3 regions of the Bacillus sp. mrc49 genome follow, and region 1 is predicted to be linked to each of the others. Evidence: riboswitches for the same ligand, from Rfam matches in the RefSeq annotation. Region 1 holds a riboswitch; each other region holds the start of a gene.
The links. A riboswitch is a leader RNA that binds a small molecule or an ion and turns the genes downstream of it on or off. The one in region 1 is predicted to bind cobalamin.

Region 1 (5,112 bases):
GGGTATATCCATATTTGACGGCATCAGGCACTGTGGCACTGACTTATAAGGAAAGAACCGAGTACGAGACGAACATGCACTTTTTTAAAGAAGTTCTGGCTTCGTGGGTTTATAGACTGCTGCTTCCCTACTATAAAAAGAAAAACATTTGGCTGATTTACGAGAAAACCGCTGACAGGGCTCAAGATAACGGATACTACTTCTTTAAATACATCTATGAAAATCATAACCGTCAACAAGCATATTACATCATTAAACCTGATTCGGAAGATTACCCGAAATTGGAAAGCATGAAAAATAGAGTCGTTGAATTCATGAGCTTTAAATATATGGTGTTCATGTTTGCCGCACAGCTATTGGTATCCTCCGAAACTAAAGGGCATGCATACGACATAAGAATTCAAAAGGGCAGGATCAGAAAAGCGATGAATTATAAGCCGCTTGTCTTTTTGCAGCATGGCGTTATCGGATTAAAAAAACTTAACAGCATCTTTAAAAAATCCAGCATTAACGCACCAAGCCTTTTTGTCGTTTCCTCACCCGAGGAAGGCAAGATCATCCAGAATCATTTCGGCTATAACAAAAACGAACTGATTGTCAGCGGCCTTCCCCGCTGGGATGTCATTGAAAATAGATCGAACGGGAAAAGGATTTTAGTGATGCCGACATGGCGCGTATGGCTTGAAAACTTACCTTTTGAGGAAGTGGAAAAGAGTGAGTATGTACAAGTATTCAAAACTTTTTTACAATCAAAAGAATTGAGCAGGTTATTGGAGCAGCATGATTTGACGCTGCATTTTTATTTGCATCCTAAATTCAAGGACTTTATCGAACATTTTTCCATTGATAATCAGCGGTTCACGATTTCCAATGAAGAAGACTTGAATACCTTATTGATGGAAGCATCGATGTTGATTACGGATTACTCGAGTGTCGCCTGGGATATGTTTTATCAAAAAAAACCTGTTGTTTTTTACCAATTCGATCTCGAGACATACAATAAGTATCAAGGAAGTTATATGAATATGGATAATCAATTATTTGGTGATCAGGTATTCACTACAGAAAAGTTGATTTCGACGATTAACGCCTATGCCGAAACCGGTTTTGCGGAAAAAGAAGCATTTGGCCAGTTAAGGAAAACATATCTTCCATATATCGATCATTCCAATAGCCGCCGGGTCTATGAGCAAATTCATGCAAAGCAAGGTCTGTTGAAAAAAATTAAACGCAAGCAGCGGATTACAAGGATTTTGAATAACCCTTTTGTACGTTCACTTTGGAAAAAATTCAACGGTATCAACTTCGTTAAGGGAATGGCGGAAACCATAAGGCTGAAAACGAGATGATCGTTCATCGCGTGAGCGGATTGTAATCCAGGAAATAATTTGATACATTTAAATGGAAAACTAAATAAGTCTAGAAACGGGTGCGGATATGAAACATCTATTTATCTGCTTAAAAGGGAAGCCGGTTGGAATCCGGCGCTGTCCCGCAACTGTATATGTGAGCGATTCGAGTGATGCCACTGTTTTCTGCAAAAGGGAATGGGAAGGTTCGAAAAGCGTTGACCATGAGCCAGGATACCTGCCTGTTTTTAGCACATCATCAAATGCCTACGAGGATAGGGGATGTTACGTGCGAAAATTGGCAAAAGCATGCTTTCATTTTTAAAAATGAAAAAACATGTTTATTTTTGTTATGCTTCGTTTGCATTCAAACAACTTCCTTCCGGGAAGTTGTTTTTTTATTTTTTAAGGGGGGAATACAAATGTTTGGAACGGTTAAATATTTCACGGATCATCTTAAAACCCAGGTTATGTACAATTTTTCGGGAGGGGAAACGATTTCTTTAAGCGGAAATCGTGAAAAACTTACAGAGGAAATCAATGGGCAAACAATAAGTTCCGCTGAAAAGGAATTATTTTCCCGTAATCTGGAAGTCGCCTATGAGAGTGTGGTTCGAGAAATGTTCGGGGAAACAGTCCTGCTCCAAAAAGAGCTCTCCTAAAAGAGAGCCCTGGCAATAAGGTCGTCTATTTATTGATGTTAGGATCGGTCTCGTCATAGAAATCATGTGCTTCTTCAATGTTCCGAAGATCAGCGGCCTCATAAACATTGCCGCCTGCCAAGCCTTCATTGATATAGCGATCGATGTCAAGGAAGGCGGAATCCCGTCCATCATACTCGCTATCCTTTAAAAAAGTCATTTTTTCTTTGTCCAAAATAAATCCCTCCTAACCTTTTCATTAGTATAGGCAATAGAGGGATTTTTATTCTTTTCAAGCTTTCCTAAAAGCAATTGGACGATACGGTTTATTCATAAACATGATAGACCATCAAGTCATGTATCATGGTTTTGAGTTTCGGTTCATCTTCCATTGCAGGTGGGTTGGCTGTCCATTCGATGGTTCCATCTTTATGATATAAAGCCTGGATGGATTGTCTATTGTAATAAAAGGAAATTTTCCACCCTGGCAGGTTCTTATGCAGCGGTGCCCATTGAAAATGACTGATCATATGTATTACCTCCATATATGCTGTCTCACATTACATTATAATGGAAAACGGCAGCAGGAGGTGTTATTTTATTTTCCTGTTGGAAAAAGTTAATTCCATGAAAAGGTTTTTTAAATGTAAAAGCCGATTAGCTTCGATTTCCTCTTCGTCGAATTGCATGGGCTTGGAGTTCACTTCGTAAATGAAGAGCGAGCCCGATTCGTCTTCACCGATATCAATCGAAAATTCGCCGAGAAAGCCAATTTTTTTTGAAAGAATTTCTCCGCATTTTTGGGCGATTCTAGCCAATGTTGAATTTAGCCTTTTTGATTGCAGGTTTTGATAGGGATAAAGCTTACCGCCTCGAGGAGTGTGTGTAGTGATTTCCTGCAGTTGTGACATTCTTACAGCTTTGCCCGTTACTTTATAAAAGCCTTTTTCATAATGGACGAGAACCCTGTAATCGTAACGGTGACCAAGAAGTTTTTTTGGTACGACCGCCCGCTGAGCCAGGTAATTTCTTTTTAATAAGTCCTTTTTTTTCGTTTCCCAGAAAGAAGCGAAATTCGAGAAAGTCTCGCTGTGTTTCAGGCTGTTGAACAAAAGTGTATCATCAGGATTTTTGCGGAGGGTGTAAATGCCTTTTCCCTGGCTTCCTTTACAAGGTTTTAAGTAGATGTGCCGATGTGTATCAAGGAATGACTCCAAACATTCGCGCTTTTGCAGGATCGCTGTTGCCGGCAGGTGCTTGGTGAGGGAGCCATCATCCATCAAAGCTTCGAACATTAGATATTTATCCAGGAAACCTGGATTGAAAATGTTCACATGGTGCTCATTGAAATGGCTCATGAGTGATTGGAATTCTGCCGAAGCCTCATAGCCCCTGGAGGGTATACGATTATAAACAATATCAGGAAGCGGCATCTTACACTCGATCCACTTGTTTGAATCGGATGAAAATACATAACCTCTCATTGAACCGGAAGCAAATTCCTTTCCCGTGAATGCATAGGGTAAAATCCCATGTTGGAAAAGATACAATGATAAATCCTGAAAAAGGGCCAAGTTACCGCCCAACCCTGTTTCCTTTTTCGGATTGAACGAAGTCATTATTCCAACAACGAGCACCCGGCTTCCCGGAAATTCGGTGATCGGGCAGAGTCCTTGACCTGAAAGCTCATTGCTATAGTTTATCTCTTCATCTGCAGCACCTGCAAAAAGTACTGTATCCTTTTGATCATGGCACCAAGTTTCCGAACCGCTATCATAAAAAATATTCATCGCTGCACACTAATGGCGTTTGTAATCGTCTGTTCAGTCAAATAAATGGCATAATCGAGGCTGAGCTTTCTGGTCAACAATTCGAATTCCTTCAATTTGGGATGGGAGAAGATGGAGCGTCCTGGCTTGGAATTCGCTTCAAACATCCAAACCTGCCCTTTTTTATCCAACCCAAAATCAAATCCGATTTCCGCTATGATGCCATCCAGATGCTTTTCCATGCTTTCGCTTAATAAGAGTGCTGCTTCAGATAGTTTGCGTTCCACTTCTTTTGCCTCTTCGTCATCTCCAAACAGTTCGGCAACCGTTTTGATGACCCCGCCGCTTTTAATATGGGTTGTGACACTGCCTGCGCCGGCAATTTTGGCGGCAATTGCGGTTACTTGCCATACTCCATTACTGTCCTTGTTAGTATGAACCCGGAAATCGACTGGTCGTTTTTCGGAACGGATGAGTGAGATGCCCTGTTGGACGATAAGATTCTCTAGCGGTCGGTCATGAAATAGGTGTTTAACGATTGATTCCAGTGTGGAGAATTTTTGTAATTTATTCTCCCTTGCTTCATTTGTATAGCGGCAATAGTAAACATTCTCATGCTTATCATAAAGGATCTGGTGTATGCCGAGGCCGAGGCTGCCATGAATGGGCTTGATATAAACCTGTCGATAATGGGAAAGAAGCGTCTCTACCACGGATATGGATTGAAATGGATAGGTTTCAGGCAGATATGGCAGTGCCTGCTCATCTGCACATAATCTTTCATTTACGTCCCATTTATTGAAAAACCCCGGATTGAACCATGGAATGGTATAGTCTTTTTGGAATTTCTGCTTCACTTCTTTAGGGCCGTCGCGATTTTCGGTCAACCGGTTGGGAAGCCGATCATAAATGACGTTAGGAAATGGGAATTCCTGAATGTGCCAATTATCATTCTCGAACACATAGCCCTTGATTGTTTCTTCATCCCAATTGATGACATTCTCCCCAAAAATGAAGGGGATGCAGCCTGTAGTCCGGCTAAGTGAAAGAAGCTTTGAGAAAAATGGCGATCTTTCACCTAGAGGTTTGTTTGACAGGCCAGTGAAGCCTGAAGAAAAAATACCTACCAAAGGGCCGATATGGATGGTCTTGCCGTATATGAATAAATGAAGGGGGATATCGGTCAAATCGAATTTTAACGATTCCGCGAGACTTTCCGATAGGACGATGGATTGATTGATGGCCGGGTTTTGTTTCACACTGGCAGGACATGAATGCTGTCCGAAATATATCAATTCGATCTCTGCCAGATCTCCAAGTTCTGAAGGGTAAAAGAGAACGTTGCCAGGGATG
Region 2 (5,112 bases), on a different contig from region 1:
TTTTGCCCGGTCCTCCCCGAAGGTCATCGCATTCAATTCCCTCGTATTCATGATCAGAATCAACGAGCCAATGATGAAAAACGGCAGAATGATTCCGATATAATTCCACCCGCGCATGGACACGCTGCCCATGAGCCAGCCGATGATTTGTCTTAATTCCTCCCCAGTCAACGCAATCATCAAGGATATGAAGGCGCTTAAAAACGAGCTGAAGATGATTCCGGTCAAAATGATCGTTTCGACCTTCATCGATCGATCCATTTTTTTTGCGAATGTCAGTACACAAAAAATCGTGATCACGGAACATAAGATGCTCAATGCAGGAAGCGTATATAAACCGATGAACGGGAGTGATATATTCAGGAATAACGTCACCACTGCCCCGACTGATGCTCCTGACGATATCCCGAGCGTGTAGGGATCGGCAAGCGGATTCCGGAGCAGCCCCTGAAATGCCGCACCCGCGATCGCCAAGCATGCCCCGACCAAACCTGCAAGCAATACACGCGGCAAACGGATGTTCATCACGATATTCGTCAGCATCACATCGGGATCAGCGGAAATCGGCAAATGAAAAATCTCCTTGCCGATTATTTGCATAAGTACGGGGATCGGTACGGACACCGAACCGAATGAGATGCCGATCGTACTGGCAAAAAGTAAAAACAATGACGCAAGCAAATAAGCAAGCGCCCATTTAGTTGTCAAATACGTTCGGATAGATTGATTTGGCAAGTTCCTCTACTCCCTCTATTAAACGTGGACCTGAACGGGTCACCAAGTCGGAATGGACATCAAAAACTTGGGCATTCTTAACCGCCGTAACGTCTTGCCACCCTTTTCGGCCCGTCACTCCACTTACCGGGTCTTTTGTGTAATAACCATAAGTCGTAATGATGACATCCGGATTGGCTGCAATCATCGACTCTTCATCCATTTTGGCCCAGCCATCCACATCCGCTGCAGCATTGTCAGCTGAAATCATCATAAGCATTTCATTCATGAATGTATTTTTACCAGGTGTATAGATATCCGGGGACGGCGAAACCTCCACTAAAACGGTCTTCCTTTCCGATTCCTTTACCGATTTGGCCTTCTCGGAAATAACCTTCAGCTTCGTTTTCATGTCCGTGATGATGTCTTTTGCCTTAGCTTGCTCGCCTGTTGCCATCCCGATCATATCAATGGACTTGTACACCTCATTGAAGTTTTGGGCATCATTGACTACAAGCACATCTATTCCCGCATCCTTAAGCTGCTGGAGCCCCTCCTTCAAATTATGGGCACTCGATGCATGGGCAAGAACAAGATCGGGCTTCAAGGAGACGATCAATTCCGTGTTCATCTCCATGCCGCCCACTTTTTCGATATCCTTCGTTTCTTCCGGGTAATTATCATTGTCGGACACGCCAATAACCTTATTACCTAAACCAAGCGCAAAGACCACTTCCGTATTGCTTGGTATCAACGTAACGATTTTCTTCGGTTTTTCTTCTATCGTCACCTTTTCACCCGTTGCATCTTTAATCGTAACCGGGAAGGCTTGTTGTGTAGCCTGATTCGTCTGCTGCTTTCCTTTTCCTTCATCGGCCGTGCCGCTGCAGCCAACCATCATGCCAGCCGTCAGCAACATCACCAGTATCAGGCCAAAAATCTTCTTCACGTTCATTCCCCACAATCATTTCATTTAGTTTTAGCCCGCCTTAAGCGAGGACCCCATGACAAAAAGCATCCCCCGTCAAACGGAAGATGCTTGTATGGCAACAATATCATGAAGGACTCTTTACAGTCTGCCACACACCTCCCCATCCGCGTGGGTCACAGGTGTACGAATCTTGGCAGGTCTCCTGGCTCATGGTCATCGTCAACGGCATCTTCCCATATCCCAAACAGTGGCATACAGCCGTCAGCTCCCATATACAGTGGCGGGACCGCGCTGGCATTGAACCAGCTTCCCTTTTAAGTCATTTAGACACCAAATCGTTCATATGTATATAATTTTCACTGCTTATCATTATACACCATGCAAGAAGCGATTATTGGAGGATTTTTCACAAAACGCCTGTCCAGCTTCAGCGATTGGACGCATTTTCAATCAGTGATGCAAATCCCCCGACGGATAATCCCGGTGAAATCCGTACGCGATGCAGGGCATGCATCCCTTGATCACTTGTTGCCCCGCCAGGTTCGGTGGTGACTGCCATCTTGTATCCCGCTTCTTCCGATAACCTGAGGCTCTCCTCGTTATAACGGCCGACTGGATACGAAAGTACCGTCGTCTCCTGGTTCAGAATGCGATCGAATAAATCCTTGGACTGGACCATTTCAGCTTCCTGCTGCCCGGAAGTCATCCGGTTCAGCTCAAGATGGTTGATTGTATGACTCTCGATGGAAATCCCATCCGCACTCATCTCCATCATTTGATCTTCCGTCAGGTGATGAGCTTTACCAATGGACTTCCCGATCATGAAGATGGTCGCTTTCAACTCATATTCCTTCAATATAGGAAAAGCCTCCGTGTAGTTATCTGTATAGCCATCATCAAAAGTAATCCAGACACACTTTTCACTTGGCATTATATTTTCGCTTAAAACGAGAAAGGCTTCATTAGGCGATAAAGTCTGGTAGCCATTTTCCCGAAGCCAAGCCATTTGCAGCCGGAATTCCTCCTTCGGCACCCGAAGGTTATTCCCCTCCGAAATACTATGGTACATCAATATCGGAAGCCTAACCTCGGACTCGGCCCTTATCCAGCCACTCGTATCGATTCGTTCAGGACTTGCTCCATCCTCCGAATCTATTTCGGCCTCATTCTCCTCTGCTGCAGCCACCTCGATATTATCTTCCGCAATCGGCGCAGCCGTCTTTTTACCTATTTTCTCTAAAACACCTTGTGAACAGCCAGCTAAAATAAAAGCCACAAACACTGCTGCCATCCATACCAATCTGTATTTTCCCACTATCATTCTCCTATTTTTTTCTAGCATAATAGTACCAGAAAACCAACGAATAATAAAGTATTCCAATTAACGCAATAAAAGGTAAAAATTATCGTTAAATGACCCGCCAGGCATTTTTTTTCATAATTATAAGCTACTCACTTGAAAAGTTTGCCTATAACCAATATAATAAACAAGTCGTCGACCTTTTAATATGTCCCAGTAGCTCAGCAGGATAGAGCGACAGCCTCCTAAGCTGTAGGTCGTAGGTTCGATTCCTATCTGGGACGCTAAAAAAAACCCCTTACATGTTAAGGGGTTTTTTGTTTTATATAACAGTTTCTTGCCTAAAATGAAAAATCAAATTGCAATATAACCTTTTCACCCTTTCAATAAAATTCTGTAAGTGTTTCTATGACACGTTGTTTTTCTAAGATAGAACATACAGGAAAGCTAAAGGACGACGAATATATAGAAAACCTTGGCGTGAAATGATGTTCGCGCAGGATTGCGAAAAAAATTCAAAATAAATGTTTCAACCTGTCCTACCCGGGTATATAAATACTGTAAGACATTCTCAACCAAAGGAGATGATGTGCATGAGTACAATCAGAAGCCAATGGAACAAGGAGAATGACGCAGCGGTGTTTAGTCCCGGTGATCAGCGTTAGAGTCAATTGAAGCGTTAGATGCTAATCAAAATGGGAATTACTACTCTTCTCATCCAAAGGAGGAAGATACTGATCATGAGTATTTACAGCCGATGGAATCCAGAGAATGATGAAGCGATTTTCAGTCCAGGTGATCAGCAGCCATTCAGTACGCTCATACGAGTAGATTCCGAAAAACACACAAAAAAAATGGACAACACACTTGAATATGAATGACATGGCACCGTACTGAATGAAATTTAGTCGAAGCAGTAATATACAGAAAAAGGATGGAGCGAATGCTCCATCCTTTTTTCTTGTGCGCACTGCAGGCATACGGCGCATTTGTTACACGTGAAACACTTTCCTTGTGGCCGCATTCACGATCCTGACAGACAAGCATTTCCCCCTTTTCATTATTCACTACACGCATCAGCCTGCCACATGATCTTGCTTGCATTTCTGGCGCATATCGTCAATGAAAACCTGTTTGGCAAGAATTCCTTTTGCAATCGCCGTTAGCTTTTGCTCCTCCTGTGCCGTCTAAGCAGGCGACCTCAGGTCTTCAGGCGCCAACTCGAGGAGTTGCTTTCCTTTTGAATTTACGTGAAGGCCCTTCCCTCTCTTTTCGACCAAGAAGCTTTCGAACAGTTGCCACTGTCCCGATCCCGGCGGCTTCGTTTCAAGGGCTCAAATGAACTGTATAGGCCATTCCCTCTTTGAAATTATGTTATATTAGACGGTAAATAGTTAGTAAGGGAGTTTGAACAAATGTCAAAAAGTGTGGTAATTGCTGAAAAGCCTTCAGTTGCACGTGATATTGCGAATGTATTGAAGTGTAATAAAAAAGGCAATGGATTTTTAGAAGGCGATAAGTATATCGTTACGTGGGCATTAGGTCATCTGGTTACTCTAGCAGATCCAGAGGCATATGATATGAAATTTAAAACATGGAAGCTGGAAGACCTGCCCATGCTTCCTGAAAGCATGAAGCTAGTTGTCATGAAACAAACCGGAAAGCAATTCAATGCTGTTAAAACACAATTGAATCGCAATGATGTGAATGAAATAATCGTGGCGACTGATGCGGGGAGAGAAGGAGAATTAGTTGCACGATGGATCATCGAGAAATCAAAAGTGAATAAGCCCATCAAACGTCTCTGGATTTCTTCCGTAACGGATAAAGCAATTAAGGATGGGTTCAATAACTTAAAGCCTGGTAAAGAGTATGAAGACTTATATACTTCAGCAGTAGCACGTTCGGAAGCGGATTGGTATATCGGTTTAAATGCAACCCGTGCCTTAACGACAAAATTCAATGCGCAATTAAACTGTGGACGCGTTCAGACACCGACGGTTGCAATGGTTGCAGCGCGCGAAGAGGAAATTGCGAATTTCAAGCCGCAAACCTATTATGGAATCGAAGCCCAAACAGATGGACTTACGTTAACGTGGCAAGATGAAAATGGAAATAGCCGCAGCTTTAATAAAGAAAAGACCGATGCAATCGTGAAATCACTTGG
Region 3 (5,112 bases), on a different contig from region 1:
CATCTTGGTCGTTTTTGGCCATACTCAGTTTTTAAGCGGCTGGAGCCGCGAAGAAATCATATTCATCTATGGGTTCTTCCTTATTCCATTCGCCCTTTTTTCAGCGTTTTTCAATATTTGGGATTTCAATGATCGCTATATCGTCAAGGGTGAGATGGACCGGATATTAACAAGGCCGATACATAGCCTGTTTCAAGTCATTTTGGAAAGAATCGAGCTTGAATCATTATTTGGTGTTGTGACTGGTTTGATCATAATATTTTACTCTGGGGCATCACTGAATCTGGAGCTTGCCTGGTATGATCCGATTCTTTTCATCATCTTTGCCATTGGAGGGGCGCTTGCTTATGCAGCCATTTTCGTTGCGATAGCAAGCATCGGGTTCTGGTCGGACGCAAAAACCTCCATCATGCCCATGATGTATAATATCGGGAATTATGGACGCTATCCTGTCGATATTTATAATAAGATCATTCGCTTTGTCCTTACATGGGTGCTGCCATTCGCGTTTGTCGGTGTTTATCCGGCATCCTATTTCCTTAGGAAAGAGGAGTGGTATGCGTATGCATTCGCCACACCTGTAATTGGGGTTATCTTTTTCATGATATCCGTCGTCATTTGGAATCAGGGAGTGAAGCGGTACCGCGGGGCAGGAAACTAAAAAGAAATCCCTTCAGCCATCAGGTTGAAGGGATTTCTTTTTGTTTATTTACGCTTATTCTTTCTTTCTATATATCTTGCCTGGGCTTCGGCATATTGCTGTTTTTCCATTTCCGTTTCCGGTATTACCATTGGAACTTCGGTCGGCTTACCATCTTCATCAATGGCAAGCATCGTTAAAAAGGCGCGTGCCGTAAGCTGCTTTTCACCTGTTAATAAGTTTTCTCGTTCCACCTTCACGAATACCTCCATGGAAGTGCGGTGGGCACATGTGACATAAGCCTCAAGGTTAATCGCGTCTCCTGTCTTGATGGGTGCCAAAAAATCAAAAGAGTCGCTTGATGCTGTCACGACTGGCTTTCGACAATGGCGCATAGCCGAAATGCAGGCTATTTTATCGACATATGCCATTACCTTCCCGCCAAAAATGGTATTGTGATGATTTGTGTCAGGCGGGAAAACAAGGTCAGTTAAAAAGGTCCTTGACTGCTGTGTGGGATGGCCTGGTGCTATCTCTACGTCGTTTTCGATCATTTGCCGGTTGTTTGGGCCAATAGATTTTCCCGGACGATTTTGGCTGCCTCGACCATATTTTTAAGGGAAGAAACCGTTTCAGGAACGCCCCTAGTTTTCAGGCCGCAGTCAGGATTGATCCAAAACTGGTCTTTATCCAATACCTTGATGCCTCGTTCAATCATGTCGACCATTTCCTTCACAGCCGGGACTCGAGGACTATGAATATCATATACCCCTAGGCCAATTCCTTTTTCGTATGTCTTTTCCTCGAATGCGGAGGCAAGCTCCCCGTGGCTGCGGGATGTTTCGATGGAAATGACATCGGCATCTAGGGAAGAGATGACATCCATGAAACTGTTGAAGTCACAATAGCACATATGCGTATGGATTTGCGTTGTATCTTCCACGCTCGATGTGGAAATCAGGAACGAATTCACCGCCCAGTTCAAATACTCTTCCCGGTCGCTTTTCTTCAATGGAAGTCCTTCTCTAAGTGCAGGCTCATCCACTTGGATCATTTTGATTCCTGCCGCTTCCAAGGCAAGTACCTCTTTATCCAAGGCAAGGGCAAGCTGATAGCAAACATTCTCCCTTGAAATATCATCACGGACAAATGACCAGTTCAAAATCGTTACAGGACCTGTGAGCATTCCCTTTACCGTTTTCTTTGTCAGTGATTGAGCATGGACGCTTTCCCTGACAGTCATCGGCTCGATGAAATGAACGTCGCCGTAAATGACGGGGGGCTTGACGCAACGAGAACCGTAGGATTGAACCCATCCTTTTTCCAGAAAGACGAATCCCCCCAGCTTATGGCCGAAATATTCAACCATATCCGTCCGTTCAAATTCTCCGTGAACGAGAACATCCAGGCCGATTTCTTCTTGAATTTCGATCCACCTGGCAATCTCATCATTTATGAATGTTTCATATTGGGCAGCAGTCCAATCTCCTCTTTTGAATTTACTGCGTGCTTGTTTCACTTCAAATGTCTGAGGGAAGCTGCCGATCGTTGTAGAAGGAAGAAAAGGCAACTTGAAAAATTCACGTTGTTTTTGGTAACGCTCTTTAAATGGCAGCTGACGTCCCGAGGTCTTGGATTTAACCTTTTCTACATCGGCTTGTACTGCTTTATGATTCCGGGCCTGGGAACTGGCTAACGTTTGGATCGCCAATTTATTCGCATCCACTTTCTTTACGATTGCCTCCAAACCTAGATTGCTGCCTTTGACAAGGGTAGTGATTTCTTCTAGCTTCTCATCCGCGAAGGCAAGTGCCTCCTTCACTTCTTTAGCAAGCGCGTTTTCATTGCGAACGGTCACTGGAACATGAAGCAGGGAACAAGAGGGTTGGAGCCAGATTTTATCTTCTGCCACTTTGTTCTTGATCGTCTCGATTAATTGAAGCTTGCTCGATAAATCGGAAAGCCAAATGTTTTTTCCGTCAATCACGCCTGCACCAAGCACTTTGTCTGCCGGGAAGCCGAACGTTTCAAGATTGCGGACATTTCTTTGTTTATCATGAACAAAATCGAGCCCGATTCCCTGAACTTTCAATTGAGTGACCGCTTCATAGTGTTCCACGGCATCAAAGTATGTTTGGAGCATGATGTTCAGGTGAGGTGCCGCTTCATTCAGTTTTTCATAGAGGTATGTAACAGTTTCCATATCATCTTTGGATATCGATGAAACAAGGGAAGGCTCATCTAACTGAACCCACTGCACACCTTCTTGCTCCAACTCCTGCAATATTTGTGTATAGAGGGGGAGCAGGCTCAGGATGATGCCAGGGATATCTTCTTTATTGAAGCCTTTGGAAAGGGAGATGAAGGTATACGGTCCGATAAGCACCGGCTTCGTTTCAATCCCCAGCTTCTCCTTGGCTTCCCGATATGCAGCAAGCGGCTTATTTTCTGTTAAAGTCAGCTGGGAGCGTTTTAATTCCGGGACAATATAGTGATAATTCGTATTGAACCATTTCGTCATCTCGGATGCGACTTCGTCCTTGTTACCGCGGGCCATTGAATAATAAACGGATAGCGGGACACTGCCTCCTTCATAAGAGGAATAACGTTCGGGAACAAGACCGAACATCACGGAAGTATCGAGCATTTGGTCATACAAAGTAAAGTCATTGACAGGAATGATATCAACGCCTTGCTCTTTTTGCTTTCGCAGGTTGCCCAACCGGATCGCTTCCAGTTGCGATGTGAATTCCGTTTCTTCGATTTTTCCTGACCAGTAAGCTTCTAATGTGCGTTTCCATTCACGATCTTCCCCGATGCGCGGGTATCCCAGATTACTACTTTTCAAAATTTCCATCCTCCTACATTCTTTGAATTTGATTGATATCCAACAAAAAAAGCACCCCTAACAGTCAAAAAGAGAAAGTTAGAAATGCTTAAAATAAAGTGTCAAGCGAATTGCCACTTACATGAAAGGTTCCTAACACCTCCCTATCTCCCGTAGGTTAAAACAGTGTTGTTGAAACAGGCAGGTCTCCTGACTTAGGGCATATCATTAGCGGCAAGCCTTCCCAATCCTTAGGATCAGTGGCATATCGGGTGGCGCTAACATTCCCATTACAGTGGCGGGACCGTGCCGGGATTACACCGGACTTCCCTTTTAATCCTAATGAACATTAGGAACCTGTTTCCACATATGAAATTCGATAAGTTAAAAATTTATAAAATAGAAACTATTATAAAAATTTAGACAATCTTAACATATCCGACCAAAAGGGTCAACAAGCAAAAGTTTCGTAAACAAGCCCTATGACAAGGCTGAAGTCTTTTCAAAATAGAATATATTGATTGGACAGGGAGTATGTATAAGGAAGTGGGCGTTTTGAAATGGGGCGTGGGGGATGACTTTCTACATCTTGATTGCCGGAATCATTTTTTGCATGGTGATGAGCATTCGGACGTTATTTCTTGTCGAGTCGGGGGGGAAAAAGTTCTCTCTTGAAGATATGCTTTGGCTCGGCAATTTATATGCGACGATATTGGTTGGTTTTGCACTGATTTATTTATTATACGAGCTTCAGAATCACTCAGTGATTCTTGATATGGGCAATCGATTGGATGGCACTTTTTATGAACAACTGAAAACTTCTTTTTATTTCAGTGCGATGACGATGTTTTCTGTAGGATATGGCGATATAGCACCTATAGGCATGGGCCGGATGATAGCGACAATACAGGCATTCATCGGATACACGCTTCCGGCGGCATTCGTGATTCGGACGGTGATCGACCTGGACCAGAAGGATAGGAAGGATAAATGAAAGTTGTGTTTCTTTCGATTATTGGGTACCCTTACCATAATGAAGAAAATGGAGGGTTCAATATGACTGTTAAAATTGGAGAAAAAGCACCTGATTTTCATTTACCTGCTAACAACGGTGAAATGGTTTCCCTTTCGCAGTTCAAGGGCAAATACGTTGTTTTATATTTTTACCCTAAAGATATGACCCCGGGTTGCACGACGGAGGCATGTGATTTTCGGGATCACAATGAACACTTTGAGGAATTGGATGCTGTCATCATTGGCATCAGCCCGGACCCAGCCGCGCGTCATGAAAAGTTCATTGAAAAACATGGATTGCCTTTCCTTTTACTGGCTGATGAAAGTCATCAAGCTGCCGAAGCATTCGATGTGTGGCAATTGAAAAAGAACTTTGGCAAGGAATATATGGGCATTGAGCGTTCCACCTTCCTGATTGACAAGGAAGGCATGATCGTCAAAGAATGGCGCAAAGTAAAAGTAAAAGGCCATGTTGAAGACGCTCTTGAAACTCTTCGTGAACTCCAAAAATAAGGGTGAGCGACATAGGGAGCTCGCCGCCAAGTTGATTCATCATTCAATACGATTGAAGCCAAAAGAGAGAATCCTGATAAGGGGCCATATCCGCACGAAGCCACTGATTAAAGAGCTG

Region 2: it holds a riboswitch for cobalamin, as region 1 does, so the genes downstream of both, CVN76_RS16690 (ABC transporter substrate-binding protein) here and CVN76_RS26885 (hypothetical protein) in region 1, are expected to answer to the same signal.
Region 3: it holds a riboswitch for cobalamin, as region 1 does, so the genes downstream of both, metE (5-methyltetrahydropteroyltriglutamate--homocysteine S-methyltransferase) here and CVN76_RS26885 (hypothetical protein) in region 1, are expected to answer to the same signal.

Annotation. Positions count from the first base shown of each region.
Region 1 covers NZ_PHNG01000800.1:119,854-124,965, forward strand. Annotated here, with positions in the region: gene CVN76_RS26880 (CDP-glycerol glycerophosphotransferase family protein) at 1-1,349, shown strand, start outside; cobalamin riboswitch at 1,411-1,609, shown strand; gene CVN76_RS26885 (hypothetical protein) at 1,772-2,011, shown strand; gene CVN76_RS26890 (hypothetical protein) at 2,037-2,225, opposite strand; gene CVN76_RS26895 (YheE family protein) at 2,317-2,520, opposite strand; gene CVN76_RS26900 (YheC/YheD family endospore coat-associated protein) at 2,584-3,780, opposite strand; gene CVN76_RS26905 (YheC/YheD family endospore coat-associated protein) at 3,777-5,112, opposite strand, start outside.
Region 2 covers NZ_PHNG01000703.1:8,199-13,310, reverse strand. Annotated here, with positions in the region: gene CVN76_RS16695 (FecCD family ABC transporter permease) at 1-735, opposite strand, end outside; gene CVN76_RS16690 (ABC transporter substrate-binding protein) at 698-1,669, opposite strand; cobalamin riboswitch at 1,821-1,995, opposite strand; gene CVN76_RS16685 (polysaccharide deacetylase family protein) at 2,073-2,936, opposite strand; tRNA gene CVN76_RS16680 (tRNA-Arg) at 3,156-3,229, shown strand; gene CVN76_RS31080 (hypothetical protein) at 3,686-3,826, shown strand; partial or broken gene CVN76_RS31820 (DNA topoisomerase III) at 3,900-4,243, opposite strand; gene CVN76_RS16675 (DNA topoisomerase III) at 4,361-5,112, shown strand, end outside.
Region 3 covers NZ_PHNG01000791.1:27,949-33,060, forward strand. Annotated here, with positions in the region: gene CVN76_RS25455 (ABC transporter permease) at 1-661, shown strand, start outside; gene CVN76_RS25460 (acyl-CoA thioesterase) at 706-1,194, opposite strand; gene metE (5-methyltetrahydropteroyltriglutamate--homocysteine S-methyltransferase) at 1,191-3,497, opposite strand; cobalamin riboswitch at 3,651-3,843, opposite strand; gene CVN76_RS25470 (potassium channel family protein) at 4,042-4,461, shown strand; gene bcp (thioredoxin-dependent thiol peroxidase) at 4,524-4,994, shown strand; partial or broken gene CVN76_RS25480 (aminopeptidase) at 4,951-5,112, shown strand, end outside.